DNA from 2 places in the Bartonella sp. OC68QHHN genome. Region 1 is predicted to be linked to the other one. Evidence: predicted binding sites of a transcription regulator. Region 1 holds the regulator's gene; the other holds the start of a gene.

What was found. Region 1 encodes HrcA, which represses chaperone genes, less so after heat shock. Its sites were predicted from a motif close to GTTAGCACTCNCNNNNNGNGAGTGCTAAC; they were not measured.
Region 2: a site for HrcA is predicted at 4,493-4,521, ahead of groES (co-chaperone GroES). Genes of this name have one in related genera too.

Annotation. Positions count from the first base shown of each region.
Region 1 is NZ_JBHIME010000023.1:382,275-392,408, reverse strand. Features, by position in the region: gene hemW (radical SAM family heme chaperone HemW) at 1-1,058, opposite strand, end outside; gene rdgB (RdgB/HAM1 family non-canonical purine NTP pyrophosphatase) at 1,055-1,702, opposite strand; gene hrcA (heat-inducible transcriptional repressor HrcA) at 2,214-3,284, shown strand; gene grpE (nucleotide exchange factor GrpE) at 3,409-4,071, shown strand; gene thpR (RNA 2',3'-cyclic phosphodiesterase) at 4,182-4,721, opposite strand; gene ACFIJ0_RS04310 (HPr family phosphocarrier protein) at 5,353-5,646, opposite strand; gene ACFIJ0_RS04305 (PTS sugar transporter subunit IIA) at 5,664-6,062, opposite strand; gene ACFIJ0_RS04300 (HPr kinase/phosphatase C-terminal domain-containing protein) at 6,198-6,662, opposite strand; gene ACFIJ0_RS04295 (stimulus-sensing domain-containing protein) at 6,686-8,470, opposite strand; gene ACFIJ0_RS04290 (response regulator transcription factor) at 8,510-9,232, opposite strand; gene lysM (peptidoglycan-binding protein LysM) at 9,619-10,074, shown strand.
Region 2 is NZ_JBHIME010000051.1:17,494-27,627, reverse strand. Features, by position in the region: gene ACFIJ0_RS06330 (hypothetical protein) at 1-492, shown strand, start outside; gene ACFIJ0_RS06325 (DUF262 domain-containing protein) at 502-1,113, shown strand; gene ACFIJ0_RS06320 (HNH endonuclease) at 1,145-1,663, shown strand; gene groL (chaperonin GroEL) at 2,445-4,088, opposite strand; gene groES (co-chaperone GroES) at 4,147-4,443, opposite strand; gene fumC (class II fumarate hydratase) at 4,685-6,073, shown strand; partial or broken gene ACFIJ0_RS06300 (lyase family protein) at 6,531-6,756, shown strand; gene ACFIJ0_RS06295 (outer membrane protein) at 7,351-8,241, shown strand; tRNA gene ACFIJ0_RS06290 (tRNA-Leu) at 9,583-9,667, opposite strand; gene ACFIJ0_RS06285 (YqaA family protein) at 9,875-10,134, shown strand, end outside.

The DNA of each region.
Region 1 (10,134 bases):
AAGGTTTCATAGCGTATAAGTTCTAAACCTTCGCAAAGGCGTAAACCCATAAGGAGCATTTCATTTGCCTGTTGTTCAGTGGTTAAATGTTCTGTTTCAATACAGCCATGTCCTGTTGTTTCTACCAAATTAAGCCACTTTTCGGGATGCTTTTCATTTATTGTGACATAACGTTCGCAGTTTTCAAGGTGTGATGATAATGTTTTTGAACAGGCAGAGGAATGATTCATTGCGTGCTCAATAAAACGTCCATGTGCTCCTGGACCAAAGCCTGCATATTGGTGATAACGCCAATAAAGAAGATTGTGTGCTGATTCAGAACCGGGCATTGCATGGTTTGAGATTTCATAGGCAGGAAGTCCGTGCAGTGCCGTTATTTCTTGGGTAAGATGATACAGATCCGCTGCTAGCTCTGATGGGGGAAGGATAAGTCTTCCTGCATCATGAAGCCGTTTAAAGGCAGTTCCTTCTTCGATCGTCAATTGATAAAGAGAAAGGTGGTTCGCTGCTAAATCAATTGCTTGTACAAGTTCAGATTTCCATTGTTCAAGGGTTTGTTCGGGGCGGGCATAAATGAGATCAAAGGATAAACGTGGAAAAATTTGCCGTGCTAAAGCAATGGCACAAAGAGCTTGTTCCACATTATGGAGTCGGCCAAGTTTGCGCAATGCTTTATCATTGAGCGCTTGTATCCCTAGAGATAAGCGATTAACACCTGCTGCACGGTATCCACGAAAGCGTTCTGCTTCCACACTGGATGGATTAGCTTCTAATGTAATTTCAACTTTATCATCGACTACCCATTTTTTTGCAAGTGCTTGCAATAGGGCATCAACAGTTTGCGGCTCCATAAGAGAAGGAGTTCCTCCACCAATAAAAATACTTGTAATATGGCGTGGACCTATTTTGTGGTATTGCGTTTCTATTTCGCGCTTAAAGGCGGTGACAAAACGCGGTTGATCAACACCATGGATGCGAACATGCGAATTAAAGTCACAATAAGGACATTTCGCTGCACAAAAGGGCCAATGAATGTAAATGCCAAAAGGTTCATTCATGAGAATGCTAAAAGGTTTTCTACCAAAAGTTTGAAAGCACGTGCACGATGTGAAAGAGGGGGAATATCATTACGTTTCCAGTTGTGTTTTTGCTCTGTTGACATTTCTCCAAAGGTATTTTCATATCCATCTGGTAAAAAAATAGGATCAAAACCAAAGCCTTTGTCTCCCCGTGGAGGCCAAATAAATGTTCCTTCAACACATCCGCGGAAGTAATCTGCATGAGCATCAGGCCATGCAATGCAAATGACAGATATAAAACGGCATTTTCGTTGGCTTTTTTCTTGCGCTCCGACTTTTTGGAGTTCATTTTCTATTTTTTTCATAGCTTTTGGAAAATTACGTGTGCCATCGGCTTGAATCGCCCAATCAGCGGTATAAACGCCTGGCGCACCCTCCAATGCATCTACTTCTAAGCCTGAATCATCAGAGAGGGCAGGAAGTCCTGTCTTTTTTGCTGCTGAAAAAGCTTTAATATAAGCATTTTCTTCAAATGTTTTTCCCGTTTCTTTTGGTTCTGGCAAGCCCAGTTCTTTTGCTGATTGTATTATTAAACTGAAAGGCCTAATTAAAGTAGTGATTTCATGCAATTTGCCGGTGTTATGTGTAGCAATGACAAGTTTTTTATCTGCTATGCTTCTCATATAGATTTCTCCAAAAATGAAAGGGGAATTATTTTTGTGCTAAAAACCAGCTTAAATACTCATATACACATTCTGCTTAATTTTACATGATATGATTATTTTACACGTTTTATGATAGTTTTATTCCAATAAAATTTTTTATCTTGTATGAAGATAACCTTGCAAAGGTATGAAAGACATGCCTTTTTTATGATAGCATTTTTATGGTAAATTTTCAATTTCCTGCTTGCTCGAAAGGGTAAAATTTTCTATTTACATCGGTTTTTAAATAATCCAGATTCTCTTGGCAAGTCCCTACAGCAGACCACTTTACAGATCAACTCTTAATATTAAATATTTCTCACACACTCTAACAAAAAATACCTTCTGCGTAATTTATCAATCACTCTGAAAGGTAGCATTTTACGGCTCAATAGGATAATATGTTTTTATACTACTTTAGACTATTTGACCAAACCTTGGCAAAACTTATATAAGAGATGAGTATTTTAAAAGTAGTGAAACAATTGTGATGAAGCACAAAAATATTGATAATGAACTAAAATATCTTGATGAACGTTCGCGTGATATTTTTCGCCATATTGTTGAAGCTTATCTTAATGATGGTGAACCTGTAGGGTCACGCAATCTTTCTCGGCTTTTACGACAGACATTATCGCCTGCGACGATTCGCAATGTGATGAGTGACCTTGAACATCTCGGTTTGATTTATGCACCACATGTTTCTGCGGGTCGAATGCCGACACAATCAGGTTTACGCTTTTTTGTTGATGCATTTATGGAAGCGGGTGATTTGCCAAACGAAGAGCGAGAAAATATTGAAATGCAAGTCAAAGAGGCTGGTCATGCACAATCGGTTGAACATTTTCTTGTTCAAGCAAGCCGAGTCCTTTCAGATCTTTCACGTGGGGCAGGGCTTGTTTTAGCAACAAAACAAGAAGGAACATTGAAACATATTGAATTTGTACGCCTTGATAGGGAGTACGCTCTTGCCGTTTTGGTGACTCAACAAGGTGAAGTTGAAAATCGTATTGTTCATTTGCCAGAAGGGGTTACCCATGCACAATTAACGGAAGCAACGAATTTTCTCAATGCCCATATCCAAGGGCGTACATTGAGTGAAGCTAAAGGGGAAATTGCCCGCTTATGCGTAGAAACACGGGCTGCACTTGATGATTTATCGCATCATCTTGTTGAAACGGGATTAGCTCTTTGGGGAGGAGAAGGTGCTGATCATAAAATACACCTCATTGTTCGCGGGCGTAGCAATTTACTTGAAGATGTGAAAGCAGAAGAAGATTTAGAACGGTTACGCCATTTGTTTGATGATCTTGAAACGCGTGAGAGTATGGCACAGCTTCTCGATTTAACGGATGAAGGTTCTGGGGTTCGAATTTTTATTGGTTCAGAAAATAAGTTATTTTCACTTTCTGGTTCTTCTTTAGTTGTAGCACCTTATCGTGATTCGCAACAAAGAGTCATTGGTGCTTTAGGCGTTATTGGTCCTACACGGCTTAATTATGCAAGGATTGTGCCCATGGTTGATTATACAGCTCAACTTGTGTCACAGTTATTGCGTTAAAACGATGCAAGTAAGTATTTGTACTATAAAAGCTCATTGTATTATATACATCGATACCCCTTGATTTTTGTCTGTAGAATTTCGATATCGAGAATAACGAATCTTATGAAGGAATAAAATTTTTATGTCTGATGAAAAAAACAAATTTACTGACGCTTCATTTGAAAATTGTGATTTAAAAAATCCAGCTGATCATAATACACTTAAACAGGCAGCCGATGAATTTTTAAAAACACATAAAACAGAGGAACACGAAGACGTTGAAAAAGAAAGCAATGAGGTTAGTGATCTTTTAGCGTCTTTGCAGGATGAAAATAAAGAACTGAAAGATCAGCTTTTACGTCTTGTTGCAGATATGGAAAATCTTCGACGCCGTACTATGCGAGATGTGGCGGATGCAAAGGCTTATTCCATTGCTAATTTTGCACGGGATATGTTATCAGTTTCTGACAATCTCAATCGTGCTTTGGAAGCTATTCCAGAAGGTGCGCGGGAGAGTGATGCTGGTTTGAAATCATTAGCAGAAGGTGTTGAAATGACTGAGCGTGCCATGATGGCAGCATTGGAACGTCATGGGGTGCAAAAAATTCATCCAGAGGGACAAAAATTTGATCCTCATTTTCATCAAGCTATGTTTGAAATTCCTAATGCCGATGTTCCAGATAACACTGTTCAGGAAGTTGTTCAGGCAGGTTACATTATCGGTGAGCGTGTTTTACGTCCAGCGATAGTTGGTGTAGCTAAAGGGAGAGTAAAAGAAGCGTCTGTTGAATCTGATTCGGGATAAAAGTTTCAAAAGAAACATCTGTAACGCGAGATAATAGCATTACAACATATGCCGCTTCAAATTTTGAAGCAGTTCATCAAAAAGATTTTAAAAGGGTGTAAAAACACCCTTTATTTTTGAAGTAGCCAAGTACCTCTTACAATATAAGGAGCATTGCTTTCAGGAGATGGTGATAACAGTAAAACGAATCGGTCAACCTCAAAAGGAGGAAATGAAAAATCACCTCGAGAAGTTAGATAAGCAGGAAGATCTTCAGGTCTAATATCGAGTAGCCGTGCAAGAGTGATATGAGGCATAAATTGTTTTTCATCAGGAGCTAATTTCAAGCGGCTCCGGATTTTTTGCATCTGTTCGTGTAAAAGATTAAGAGTTTCACAAGGCTCAATGCGGACAACAAGAGAGTGGGGAGCATCTTTTGAACCAAAAACTTCAAAACCTCTCGTTTTTAGCGCAAAAGGTGGAAGCTTTATTGCTTCAAAGGCACAAATAATCTCATCTGCTACAGAGTTCTCAATTTCACCAAAAAAAGATAAAGTGATGTGGAAATTTTGCGGGTTAATCCACTGCGCATTTGACAAGCCATTTTGCAGCGATATGAGAGCATTTGTTGTTTCTTGTGGAATTTGAAGTGCACTAAATAAACGTTGCATGTTATCTCCTTATAATTAGAAAACATCACTACGAGCGCAATGATGTATGAATGAATAATGGATTGCTCCACTAGGAATGAGGCAATAATATAGAAAAAGAAGAGCTAAAAAATGGCTAGCATAATTATAAATTGAATTTATAAAGCTTATAAATCTGAAATAATGTTCATAATGCTCATAAAAACCATGTATGCATGAAGTTATTGCAAAGATATGGAGTTAGAGTATCACTCATGCCTTCATTATCAATTCCATAAACACAGCCTAAATAAAGCAAGTTGATAGATTTTTTGATTGTGGGATCATCTTTACAGCGGTCAAAAAGAGATTCAAAGCCATTTTAAGCATATCTCTATAAACATTTAATTATGTGTTTTAAAAGTGGCGACAGCCATTAATGTTCAACAAACATGTAAATTCATCAAATAGCAATGGAAAAGAAAACTCATACAGATATTATGTATAACACAATTACTACAAGTATTTATGTCTACGATAAATCCAAGGCCAATTTAAACGAATATGAACTCAGATATTATTAAGAAAAAACGAAGAAGTTAACAAAATAATTATTAGAAGAAGTCTATTTTTATCTCATGGATGATCACATTTCTTTATTTTGTGAGAAGTTTTAGTTCTCTTCTCCAAAGTTATTATTGATAAGCTTTTCAAGAGCATTAAGAGCATCTACTGCTTCTGGTCCTGAAACACGAATGGTGAGGTTGCAACCAGATGAAGCCGCTAGCATCATAAGTCCCATAATTGATGATCCACCAACGATTTTTCCATCCTTTTCAACTTCAACAGTAACATTAAAATTGTCAACAGTTTGTACAAATTTTGCAGAAGCACGTGCATGCAATCCACGTTTATTACAGATATTGAAATGACGACTTATACATGGGAGGGTATCTTTGGAAAACATTGGTATTTTATTATCCGCTATAAAATCATACTTGGTACATTAATATATTTACGCCCTGCTTCTTGTGCTATTCTTAACGCGTCTGATAACGAAATATCAGGACATTTGCGAATAGAAATCAGTTTAATAAGCATAGGCAAATTAACACCCGCAATCATTTCAACGCGTCCTTTTTCAATAGCAGGAATAGCTATGTTTGATGGTGTTCCACCGAACACATCTGTTAATATGATTACGCCATGATCCGTATCTGTATCAGTTACTGCGGCTATAATATCACCCCGGCGCTGATCTATATCGTCATCGGGATAAACGCATATTGTTGCGAACTTTTCTTGTGCTCCAACAACATGTTCTACAGCATGTAAAAATTCAACAGCCAGCTCACCGTGCGTTACAAGCACGAGTCCAATCATTTACGCAAACTCCTGTTAACTAATAAGATCCGACCATATTGGTGGGAAAGACATTTTACAAGGCTTTGTCTTGCTGCCAAGAAAAATTTGCAAAAAAAAGGCAAAAATTGTGATTTTTTTATCTTTAGAAAAAAATTAGACAAATTTACGCCATATTTTTCTAAACAAAAATGCTTCAATAGCTTGACAAATGGCTGTACAATCGGCTTCACGAAGAGAGGGAAGTTTTAAAAGAGGAATGTGCAAATCTTCAAATTGAAAAGTTTTATTTGTGGAAAAACGTTCAGATTCCAGACCAAGAAAAATAACACAATCGATAGTTGTGTGCTTTTCAAATTCTATCATATAAAGACCAACGCCACGAATCTCGATACCGCCCTCTAAATTATCAGGAGTGTATCCGTGGAGCTTTCCATTTTCTGCACGCAACATTGTATAATCATCACTGATAAGCTTCGCTTCACGTTTTGACCACTCAGCACGGTCGAGCAAAGAAAGGGTAAGGGTTGATTTTCCTGATCCCGATGGACCTATAATTAACAGCCCCTTGCCACCTAATTGAAGGCAATTTGCGTGGAGTATTTCACATTTTGTTTTCATGCCTTTTACTTTGGATAAAAAATTTATTTAGCGAGGGGAAGCATAATAATAAAACGTGCACCAGTTTTACATTTCCCAAGTGTAGGATCAATAATATTTTCGGCTGTAATTGTCCCATTATGAGCCTCGATGATTTGCCGACTAATAGAAAGGCCAAGTCCAGAGTTTTGTCCAAAAACATCTTCGTTTGGTCGATCTGTATAAAAACGCTCAAAAATGCGTTCAATATTTTCTGAACGAATACCTGGACCATTATCTTCAATGGTTAAAATAAGGGTTGAAGCATGACTTTTCATAGTAATGCAAATTTTGCCACGATTCCGAGGAATAAAAGAACGTGCATTTTCAAGAAGATTTGAAATCACTTGCCCTAAACGGAGTTCATGTCCCAATACAAGATAGGCTTTTCCATGAGGACGTGGGACAATATTAAGGCTTATATCAATGGTTTGCGTATTACGATACACTTCCTGAACAGCATGAACAAGACTTTCCAAAAGCGGTTTCATATCAACAATCTCTGCGGTTTCTCGTGCAAGCTCTGCGTCGAGCCGCGATGCATCAGAAATATCTGTAATCAACCGATCAAGACGGCGCACATCATGTTGAATAATTTCAAGCAATTTCTCTTGTGCTTCTTCATTTTTAGCCAGAGGGAGCGTTTCAACAGCACTGCGTAGAGAGGTGAGAGGATTTTTTAGTTCGTGGCTTACATCAGCAGCAAAGCGTTCAATGGCTTCAATACGCATATAAAGGGCATTGGTCATATCACGAATAGAGGTTGAAAGGTGACCAATTTCATCTTCACGCATTGAGAAATCAGGAATTTCTACACGCTGATTATTGCCATTACGCACTCGATTAGCCGAGGCAGATAATTTACTTAATGGATGGGCAATCGTATGGGCTAAAAAGAGAGAAAGAACCAAAAGTACGCTGCCTACAACGGCAAAAACTTTAAAGATAACCAGTCTTTCGCCTTTTACAATGTTATCAATATCGGAACCAGTGGTTGAAAGAAGAAGAGCTCCAACCACTGCGCGATAGCGTTGAACAGGAACAGCAACAGAAACAATTAATTGACCTTGTCTGTTGCGTCTTTTAGCCGTAGCAAGAGATCCGTTTAATGCGCGGTACACTTCTGGATAAGCAATACCACTGGTTTTTGTTTGTTCTCTGTCAAGAGCAATACCTTTGCCATAAAATGTGCTTGAATACCATGAAGTAAGGCGATCCCACATGTTTTGTTCTTTTTTAAGTGGGGGTAAATCATAACTAAAAACTTCTCCACTGGAATAAAGAACGCGCGAATCAAGAAGGAGAGTAGCATCACGATCATAAATACGTGCTCTTGTCGTTTTAGGTGTGATGAGACGCCGTAAAAGAGGGGCAACTTGCTCAGGGTTAATAGGAAAATCCCAGGAATCGGTTGATTGAGGGGCAGGTGTAACGCTTTCACCAGTCTGTAACTCTAAGAGTTTTTGGGGATCAATGAGAATAGAATTTGTATCTACTGTTGCAGAAGCAGCAATAGCCCCAGCAATAATTTTTCCTTGGGTACATAAACTTTTAATTTTTGCTTCAATTAAACCATCGCGAAATTGGTTAAGATATAAAATGCCTGTAACTAAAACGGCAAGGGCAGCAATGTTTAATATAACAATGCGACGTGTGAGGCTGGAAAAAAGCAATTGTCTAAAGAGACGTTGTGTTCGAAGATGCAAACGAGCAAACATAAGAAATGGCGTTGAAGACGTACCATTAACGGTTGTTTTTTGTAAAGTTTCCAGTTGAGAATTGTCTGTCATTGATTTGATTGCCGTTCAAATTTTTGCGACAAAGTAGTTTTATACCTCGTGGAAACGATAACCTACACCATAAAGTGTTTCAATCATTGCAAAATCATCATCCACTTGTTTAAACTTTTTACGCAGACGTTTAATGTGACTATCAATGGTGCGATCATCTACGTAGACTTGATCACTATAGGCAGCATCCATTAAAGCATCACGACTTTTTACAACTCCTGGTCTTTGTGCTAAGGTCTGCAGAATTAAAAATTCCGTAACGGTTAAAATAACAGGTTTATCTTTCCATGTACAGGTGTGGCGTTCTTGATCCATCACAAGATCTCCACGTTTAAGAGAAGAGGTGGAAGAAGTTCCTATAGAAAGCGGTTGGTTACGTGCATTAGAACGGCGCAAAATAGCTTTCACTCGTTCAATGAGAAGACGTTGGGAGAAAGGTTTAGTGATAAAATCATCAGCTCCCATTTTGAGACCAAATAATTCATCAATTTCATCATCTTTAGAGGTAAGAAAAATAACTGGAAGATCAGATTTTTGACGTAAACGACGCAAGAGTTCCATCCCATCCATTCGGGGCATTTTAATATCAAAAATAGCTAAGTGTGGAGGGTGAAGTGTGAGACCCTTGAGTGCAGATGCTCCATCTGTATAGCTTTCAACCCGATATCCTTCTGTCTCAAGCGCAAAAGATAAAGATGTCAAAATATTGCGATCATCATCAACAAGTACAATCGTTTGCGTGATTGTTGGTGTATCTTTCATGGTTTCTTAGACCTTTCTATTGCTGTGGTAGCAAATTACCCACACTTATTTATATGGGAGTTCATATTTTTTTTGCAAAACAAATATGATACAAATTGTAGCAAAGTAAAAAACCTTTTGTCATTACTGTAAAATCTTGTTTTGCTTTCATAATTTATAATGTTTCTACGTCTATTAAGATCCCTTCGTTTGAGAGAAAATTTTCATAAAGGCTTTTTTTATCAAGGTTTATTACAAAGTTTATTATTGTATTTGTCTCATAATTGAACAGGTATAGTTTTGATTGTTGAAGTTTAGAAAATCTGCCTATGTGTTTTAAGAGCAAAGAAAAGAATGTGGCAATATATGCACAAAAATTTGTTTCTGTTACACGAAAGGAGGTCGTAATGGGATTTTTTAATTTTATTAAAACTGTAGGGGAAAAGTTAGGAATTGGAGACCATGAACCAAAAGAAAAAGATTTTAAGACAGCATTTGATCATTTTCAACTCGGTACAGAAAAAGTAAATATTCAAGTTGAAGACGGTAAAGCTATTTTAAGCGGTGAGGTTCTAGACAGGGAAACACTTGAAAAAGCGCTGCTGGTTGTTGGCAATTCACAAGGTATCTCTTCTGTAGATGTTGATCAATTAAAGGTTATAGATACAACGCCTAGAAAACCTTCTCGCTTTTATGAGGTTAAATCTGGTGATAATCTTTGGAAAATTGCTGAAGAGGTTTATGGAAAAGGGCAAGGTAATAAAAATACATTTATTTTTGAAGCCAATAAGCCCATGCTGAAATCTCCCGATAAAATTTATCCTGGACAAGTTTTACGTATTCCTGAAATTGACCATAGTTAATGCATCGAAGGGGATAGTTTTTACGGATGGCATTAAACAAAAAATAAAGAAGCGTACAAA
Region 2 (10,134 bases), on a different contig from region 1:
GACATTGAACATCAAGCCATAAAAACAGTAGAGATACGCTCCTCTTTTCCATTTAAGCCGATAGCAGAAGCTATAATAAAAGATTTTGATATATTAGGTACTTATACTAACCATGTTAAAACTATAGAAATGAATAAAGATTTCTATTTGCGTTTTCTTTTTAGTATTGATTACAGTAACGGGCAGTTCGTTAAAAATAATAAAGGCGGTATAGATTATAGTGCTACTACAGTTAAGTTTTTAAGTGAACAGTATTTCGATGATAATTTATTTTTGAAACGAGATTTGGTTGTCTATTTTGTCGGTGGGGCTACCAAAGAAATGATGCTTGATGACACGATATCATATTATGGCTCTATGCAGTCAAATAATTTCAATAAGTCTAGCACCGCAAAATATCGAAAATTAAAAATTAAAAATGCCCTTGATTGTATTTCTATAATTCAACTAATGTTAAATGTTGTCGCTGATGAAGCATCTAACGGGAAATAAGAATAATTTATGAAAACCACGCTTAAGACCTATACCATTGCCGATATCTGTCATGGATTCACCTACAACGAATTTGAAGGCAAAGGCTTATTTGGCTTATCTGGCAAACTTACCATTCAACCTGAATACCAACGCAATTATATCTATGCTGATGGTAAACGTGATGTTGCCGTTATCGAATCTATCCTAAAGGGCTACCCATTGGGTTTGTTGTATTTTAACCAAACAGGGGATGGTATCTATGAGGTTTTAGACGGACAGCAACGCATTACCAGTATCGGGCGATTTGTTACCAATAAATTTGCCATCATGGATAACAATAAGACCCCGCAATATTTCAACTCACTACCACCTGAACAGCAAGATTTGATTAATAAAACCAATCTTTTAGTATATGTGTGTGACGGTGAGGAAATCGAAATTAAAAACTGGTTTAAAACCATCAACATTGCAGGCGTACCACTCAATGAACAAGAATTATTAAATGCTGTCTATTCAGGCAAATTTGTAACCCTAGCAAAAGCCGAATTTAGCAACAGCCAAAACGCCAATATTAACAAATGGGCGAGTTATGTGCGAGGGTCAGCTTTACCGCCAAGACTTTTTAGCCACCGCCCTTGAATGGGTCAGCCGTAACAATGGAGGCGACTACATGAGCCGTCACCGTCATGATGACAACATCAGCGAACTAAAAACCTATTTTAATACCGTAATTGACTGGGTATCAGGGATTTTTACTACTGTTGAGAAAGAAATGCAGGGGATAGAATGGGGGCGACTATATGAAACCTACAAATCCAAGCCTTACAATCCGCAAACCATTAGTGAGCAAGTAAAAAACCTATATTCAGACCCTTATGTCAAAGACCGTAAAGGAATTTTTGAATATGTGCTAGGTGGTATGATGGATAAAAAATTACTTAATGTAAGAGTATTTGATGAAGCTACAAAAAAATCAACCTATGCCAAACAAACTGCCAATGCCGAAGTGAATGGGATTTCAAACTGCCCGCTATGTGCAATCAGTGACAATGTCAATAAAAATAAAATTTGGAAACTTGCCGACATGGATGCAGACCATGTAACCGCTTGGAGTAAAGGGGGTGCAACCGACAAGGCTAATTGTGAAATGTTATGCAAAACTCATAATAGAGCTAAGGGTAATAAATAACACAAATCACTAATAAACATTGGTTTTGTGCAAGTGCTACATAATGACGAAATTTCACAAAAAAAAGATACGCAAGCAACAAAAGCGTGAGGCATCATCTTCGTTATTTAATAAGATATTACTATAAGTCATAAAGCAAAAAGAGGATGACAAGACGAGTGATTATATGCCTTTACATTCTTCCTCAATGAGTCCTGTTTTTCTATTGCAGAGATTAACCAAACAGAGATAGGCTTGTCCCAGTTACAAAACCCCTTTAACAGAGCAAACCTTGAATTTTTTCATACAAAAGCTTAAACACCAGCATCTTATTCATAAAAAAACAAACAAGAGCCAACATGCTCTGTCCAACTTTCAATGGGGACTAACTCTTGCGTTGGTTCATAAAAACCATTCGCACTTCTAAAACACAAACACTAAAGCACAAACACAGGATTTTTTAATGGTGCATGCATAAACTTGAAATGAAAAAATAGAACTGTATAAGGAAGAAATGACTATAAATCAAAAAGTTGTATTTTTATCAATAAAATATTTTCAAAGGAAACTACGATCCCCGCACAATAAAAACATCTCATAAATAAAAACATCTCATAAATGCAAGAGAAAAAGTCATGAATAAAGAGAGATCTATTCACAATGGCGATACATCAACCAATGAAAAATAAAAAAATGCTATAAAATAACTGTCATAAAAGGAAGAACTATACAAAACGTGAAAAAGCAATTAAAAAAACGGGCACAGAAGGCCCGTTTTTTTATTATCTCTATGGAAAAGAGCTTAGAAATCCATTCCGCCCATTCCACCCATTCCGCCACCAGGCATTGGAGGCATTGGTGTATCTTTCTTTGGAACTTCAGCAACCATTGCTTCTGTTGTAATCAGAAGGCTAGCAATTGAAGCCGCATTCTGGAGAGCAGAACGCACAACTTTCACTGGATCAACAATTCCCAAAGAAATCAAATCACCGAACTCACCGGTTGCGGTATTGTAACCATAAGTGTCAGCATTATTTTCCAGCACTTTGCCCACAATAATCGCGGCTTCTTCACCGGCATTGGTTGCGATTTGACGTGCTGGCGCTTGAAGAGCACGGCGAACGATATGAATACCAGCTTCTTGGTCAGGATTACTTCCCTTAACGGTCAACGCATTTGCTGCACGCAACAATGCGGTACCACCACCAGCAACAATACCTTCCTCAACAGCAGCACGTGTTGCATTCAAAGCATCATCAACACGGTCTTTCTTTTCTTTCACTTCAACTTCTGTTGCACCACCCACACGGATAACAGCAACACCACCAGCGAGTTTAGCAAGTCTTTCTTGCAGTTTCTCACGGTCATAGTCAGAAGTTGTTTCTTCAATCTGAGCCTTGATTTGATTGACGCGAGCAGTAATTTCAGACTTTTGTCCAGCACCATCAATAATGGTGGTGTTTTCTTTAGAAATATTCACTTTCTTTGCACGTCCAAGCATATCCAAAGTGACATTTTCAAGTTTAATACCCACATCTTCAGAAATAACCTGTCCGGATGTCAAGATTGCGATATCTTCAAGCATTGCTTTACGACGATCACCAAATCCAGGTGCTTTTACAGCAGCAATTTTCAAACCACCACGCAATTTGTTGACCACGAGCGTTGCCAAAGCTTCACCTTCTACATCTTCAGCGATAATGAGAAGTGGCTTTCCAGATTGCACAACAGCTTCAAGCACAGGAAGTAAGGATTGCAAATTAGACAGCTTCTTTTCGTGAATGAGAATGTAAGGATCATCAAGATCAGCGACCATTTTCTCAGCATTTGTGACAAAATAAGGGGAAAGGTAGCCACGGTCAAATTGCATTCCTTCAACGACTTCTAATTCCGTTTCAGCAGTTTTAGCTTCTTCCACGGTAATGACGCCTTCATTGCCCACTTTTTCCATAGCATCAGCGATCATTTTACCGATTTCAGCAGCGCCATTAGCGGAAATTGTTCCTACTTGTGCAATTTCTGCTGAAGTTTGGATTTTTTTTGCTTTTTTGAAGAGGTTTGCCACCACTTCATCCACAGCAGCATCAATCCCGCGTTTAAGATCCATTGGGTTCATACCCGCAGCAACAGCTTTAACACCTTCTTGCACAATAGCTTGTCCTAGGACAGTAGCTGTTGTTGTTCCATCACCAGCGATATCATTGGTTTTAGAAGCAACTTCGCGCAACATTTGTGCACCCATATTTTCGAACTTATCTTCCAGTTCGATTTCCTTTGCAACGGATACACCATCTTTTGTGATGCGAGGCGCACCAAATGATTTATCAATCACCACATTGCGACCTTTAGGGCCGAGTGTCACCTTAACAGCATTAGCAAGGATGTCGACACCGCGCAACAAACGCTCACGCGCTTCACGGCCAAATTTGACTTCTTTAGCAGCCATTTAATTTCTCCTTGGAGTTTTCTCAAAATAGTACACAATGAAAAATTAAGCGCTTCAATTAGCCCATAATTCCCATAATATCAGATTCTTTCATGATTAAGAGGTCTTCCCCATTAATCTTGACTTCAGTTCCAGACCATTTTCCAAAGAGGATACGGTCTCCTGTTTTGACTTCTAAAGGCACACGCTTTCCGTTATCATCGAGAGCGCCATTGCCAACAGCAATCACTTCGCCTTCTTGAGGTTTTTCTTTTGCTGTATCAGGGATGATAATCCCACCAGCCGTTTTATTTTCAGATTCAACCCGACGGACAACGACACGGTCGTGAAGTGGGCGGAATTGTATATTAGCCATGTTTTAAATCCTTAAAACTGAACATAATTGGATTAATCTTAAAGTTCTTGCTAGCACTCTCAAATTACGAGTGCTAGTATGAGCTAGATATAAAATCGGCATCTCTCAATGTCAAGAATAGCCATAAAATAATTTTTCTAAATAATAATTTTTCTAAATAAAGCTTCAAAGTCTTGCCTCTCATTGCACTTTCGCGTTATTTAGCTTTTTTAAGAACCCGTGAACAAAAAAGGATCTTATCATGGTTGAAACACGTCAGGAAACGGATAGCTTTGGAACGATTTCGGTACGTCAAGATCGTTATTGGGGCGCACAAACTGAACGTTCTCTGCATAATTTTAATATTGGCAGTGAAAAGCAGCCTCTTGCCATCATCTATGCCTTAGTCCTTATCAAAAAAGCTGCAGCTGTTGTAAATATGGACAAAGGAAAGCTACAAGAACATATTGGAAAGGCAATTATTGCCGCCGCCGATGAGGTGCTTGCCGGCGATTTTGATACGCATTTTCCACTCTCCGTCTGGCAAACAGGTTCTGGCACACAAAGCAATATGAATGTCAATGAAGTCATTGCTAATCGTGCTAGTAAGATTTTGGGAGGAAAACTTGGAAGCAAAAAACCAGTTCATCCCAATGACCATGTCAATATGAGTCAATCATCGAACGATTCCTTTCCTACAGCGCTTCACATTGCCACCACGTTGCAAACACGCCAACACTTACTGCCAATCCTTGAAGCTCTTATTGCTACATTAAAACAAAAAGAGCAAGAATTTGCAGACATCATTAAAATCGGCCGCACCCATACCCAAGATGCAACGCCTTTAACCTTAGGGCAGGAATTTTCAGGCTATCGTGCCGCATTAGAAGCCAATCTTCAGCGCATTGAAAATGCTCTTGCTGATGTCCAAATGCTTGCTCAAGGTGGCACGGCTGTTGGCACAGGACTCAATGCGCCAAAAGGTTTTGACATTGCTTTTGCGCAAACAGTAAGCTCTCTCACAGGAATAACGTTCCAAACTGCCAGCAATAAATTTGAAGCACTCGCCCATCATGGAGCCCTTGCGCATTTCCACGGAAGCTTGAATGCCTTAGCTGCTGATCTGTTTAAAATTGCCAATGACATTCGGTTTTTAGGCTCAGGACCACGTTCAGGTTTAGGGGAACTCAGTCTTCCTGAAAATGAACCCGGATCTTCTATTATGCCTGGCAAAGTCAACCCCACGCAATGTGAAGCCTTAACCATGGTCGCATGCCAAGTTTTTGGCAATCACACCAGTGTAACCTTTGCCGCAAGCCAAGGACATTTTGAACTCAACGTTTATAAACCTGTTATTGGCTATAACGTTTTACAATCAATTACCCTTCTTGGTGATTGCATGCGCTCTTTTGATATGCATTGCATTCAAGGATTAAGGGCCAATCGCGTTCATATTCACTCGCTCATGGAGCGCTCACTCATGTTAGTCACAGCTCTTGCACCAGAAATTGGCTACGAAAAAGCTGCTGAAATTGCTAAAGCAGCGCATAAAAATGATACAACTTTGCGCACTGAAGCATTAAAAGCAGGCGTTTCTGTAGAAGATTATGACCGATTAGTTGATCCCAAAAAGATGATTTCTCCCCAATAAACAACCCACTAAAAAATGCAAACGTCTTAAAACAAATCTTTCTGTCAAAAGATCGGGGTGTAAACGCCCCGATGATGGCCAATAACGATTACCCACAGCGTTCATTTTAGGCTCTGGTCATATTTGTGCTCTTGTCTCAATGAGATAATGTGTTTATTTATAAGGCTAATCTAGCGTTATTCATATTGAATGAGAATCCTGAATACCGTAAGATTTTTTCCTTTTAAATCTGTCCCATTTTGAATCAATCAAGGTCACTTACTTGCACATCACAAGCGAGGTGAATGTGTGGCGGGATGAATGTGTGGATAGAAATTGTATAAGATAAGGACTAAAAATGGCTCTTATCAACCGTCTTAATGCAAGGTCTGTCTCAACACCCACGAGCTGGCAAATATAATGATGGTGCCGGCTTGCTCCTTTATGAAGCGTAAAGATGGGAGTGCTCAATAGAGAAACAGCGGTTGGAACAGAACTCAATGCACCGAAAGGTTTTGGCTTTTGCTGAAACAATCAGCTCTCTGACGGGGATATCCTTGACAGCTCGCAAGAAATTTGAGGCATTTGCCCAACATAGCGCCCTCACCCATTTCCACAAAAACCTGAGTATACGCGCTAATCACTTTAAAATTGCCAACGACATTCATTTTTTAGGCTCTCATCCACATTCCGGCTTAGACGAACGGATAAGGAGAGTTTATCATTTTACATAGTGCATGAGAAACCTCATAAAACATTAGATTCGCGCACTTTGCTCCTTCTTATTCTTCCTATTCCATTCAATCAATCAATCAAAACTATTCGCTTGGATTGTCATAAGCAAAAGTGGCATATAGATAAAAAAGAAATAAAGTCGCTCATCCTCTCAAGTGCTCAAAAGGCTATCGCAATATAAAGCTACGCACTATCAGAAACGAGCAAAGAATATGATGGTGCCAATATGCATTGTTTACTACCAATTGAATATTAAGCACAACGATATCAATCATAATGGATAATGCTTTAAGCAAATCAAAAGCTTGTTTACTATACTATATTTTTTTCTAAAACACAGAGAACACTGAAGGAGTATATTAAAAATCCTGAAAAATTAATACCTACGCGGGATAATAGCACGAAAACAAGTTTTAAAAACGCTTAAATATGAGTAATTATAGATCTTTTTTTGAGTATTTTTTTTCATAATGATATTAACTATAGATTTTTTTAACCAATTTATATACAATACGCTTTGTATCCGAAATAAATTGGGGACGCTTTTTATGAAAACATTTTTTATGAAAACAAAATATTTAATTCCACTATCTATTTTCCCTTTCATTACCGCTTCAACAGCGCAAGCAGCAGATACAGTAATCTTTGAGCAATCAAAACCGAAGGTTTCATTGAAAAATGATTCATCGTCACGTACCTCACCGGTTACTGCTTCTGCACCTTTTTCTTGGTCTGGTTTTTATTTTGGAGGACAAATTGGATATTTTTCTAGTAAAAATACTCTAAATTACGCACAAGAAGCCAAGGACGGAAAATGGGCTTGGGTTGATAGAAATTTATCACCGAAACCATCAGGGGTGAGAGCAGGTTTTTATGCAGGTTCTAATATTGATCTGGGAGATAACCTTGCTTTCGGTTTTGATACGGACATAGTCTGGTCTGGGAGGAAAAGCACCCAAACAGACAATGGAAAGCAAATTCTAGATAAATTAGACTCTATTAACATTGCCTTTAAAGAAGCAGGGATTCCTATCATAAAACCTGTAGCTCGGGATGAAACGATACCCAACCATAGTGACATTGTTATCAGCAGTGTAACATTGAAAGAAAAGTGGACTGGTGCTGCGCGCGCGCGTATTGGTTTTGCTTCCCATCGTCTTATGCCTTATATTGCAGGGGGTATAGCCTATACACAGATGCAATATATCATGTCACTTTTATCAAAATCGCAAGAAGATTCGAAAGTTTTTGCTTCTGGCAATGTGTTAGATAAGACAAAAACAATGTTTGGTTACACTGTTGGTGGAGGTTTTGATCTTGCAATGACAGATGATATCATCATGCGTACAGAATATCGTTATTCAGATTTTTTTAAAAAGAAATTTGCAAAGGATAACCTTAAAATCTCCTCTCAAACGCATGATGTTCGCTTTGGTATCGCCTATAAATTCTAAGTTTTATAGAAAAATCGAGCTATTAAAAAACCCTGTTAAAAACGGGGTTTTTTTATGCCCCTTTCCCCCCTAAAAAGACCTAGATTCTAAAAACCAGTACTGAACTGTAAACAAATAGTCCCGAAACAATCCAGCCTCTCATTCTTTTAAAGCAAGCCCCTATCCTCTCACCCTTTCATGTGATGCATTTTAGAATATAAAAGCTTTACCATCATACCACTAAGCGCCATCGTAAAATAAAGGAGAGCAGTTATTAAGAGATATTTCTTTAAAATAAATATAGATATTGTATATCAATTGCAGTTTTATAGGATGATGTTGACTTACCTCTCCACTCTTGAAGGCTAAAGATTCTAAAAACCCCTTTCTAAAGACCATGTCCGTTTGTAAAAACACAACGACTCTTGGGCGGTCTCCTCTGGACGCCTCCTCATGGAATGCCCTTAAACCTAAATCAAGACAAACACACTTAGGAATATCCAACACATATTGAAAAAAAAATACTGTAACGTTTCAAGGAAGTTTACAAACCCTATATTACCACACTTCAAATGACAGTGTTTTACAGCTATTGTATACCAGAGTGGAGAGAGGATATTGCGGTTCTCTGTTTATGTAATTTCTGTAACGGGGAGACAGCTTCATGTGAGAAGAACATGAAGTTGTCAAGGCAAAAACCAATTTCCAACCTTACCATTTCCTTTTACTTCGGCTTTACAACTTTCAAAAGCCTCTAAAGCACTATCTTTTAAGCCTCTAAAGCTCTGTCTTTTAAAGAGTGGAGATTACGCATTGCCTCATACTTTCGTTTCTCACGTATTTTTTGGGATCACGCCCTTCATGTCATACGACAGCGCTCCAAACCAAACACACTCAAATCCCAAATACACTCAAATCCAAGACACTTGGGTTGCCAATTCACATGCGTGTTTTAAAGAAACATCTTCCAAAACCCTCAAGCCCATTTTGCGACAGCGCCCACAAGAATATAAAATCTATAGAGCACCATCTTTACACTTCATAAAAGTGCAAGTTGGCACCATCCATCATACACTTTACCCCCAATGATGTCCTTGAAACGGTTCATAAGAGGCTTTTTTATTCATTTTTTGTAAAATTTCATTCCACGCGAGCTTATCCAGCTTGTACCGTACAAGAGACATGATTTTGGTTAATTTACTATAAACAGACTTGAAATGAGAAAATCTTCTGGTATTCGAGGTTTTTCATTCAACATGCAAAACATTAAGCACTGTTTATAAATCAATGTTTTATAAATCGCACATGTTTTATAAATCAACGTAATGGACCATAACAGAATAAAGGAAGATATTTATGAAATGGTGCGGGTGGTCGGACTCGAACCGACACTCCTCTCGGAACCAGATTTTGAGTCTGGCGCGTCTACCAGTTCCACCACACCCGCACATTGCTATAAAAGACAGACTTGTCGATTATTCCTTTGCACTATATGAAGAAGAACAGATTCGTCAACAGCAGAGTTCTCATTTTTTAAGAATTCATATCATTTTCTTATCTGTTTTATGGAATATTTTCTTTATTGGATTTTTCTACGGGATTTATAGCAATCTCATTTGTAAAGTCTTTACCTCTTAAATTTATAGAAAGCCTCATGATATTAAACAAATTAAAGCTTTGGACGATTTCTTTAGCAAATCGGCGTACAGCACCACACTGGCTTGGTTTCATTGCCTTTATAGAAAGTTCTGTTTTTCCAATTCCCATAGATGTTTTATATATTCCGATGCTGCTTATCCATCAAAAGCGGGCTTATCGCTATGCTTTGATGGCGACTATCTGTTCTGTTTTGGGAGGCATTGCCGGTTGGTTTATCGGACATTTTGCCTATGATATCCTTGCCAAACCCATTTT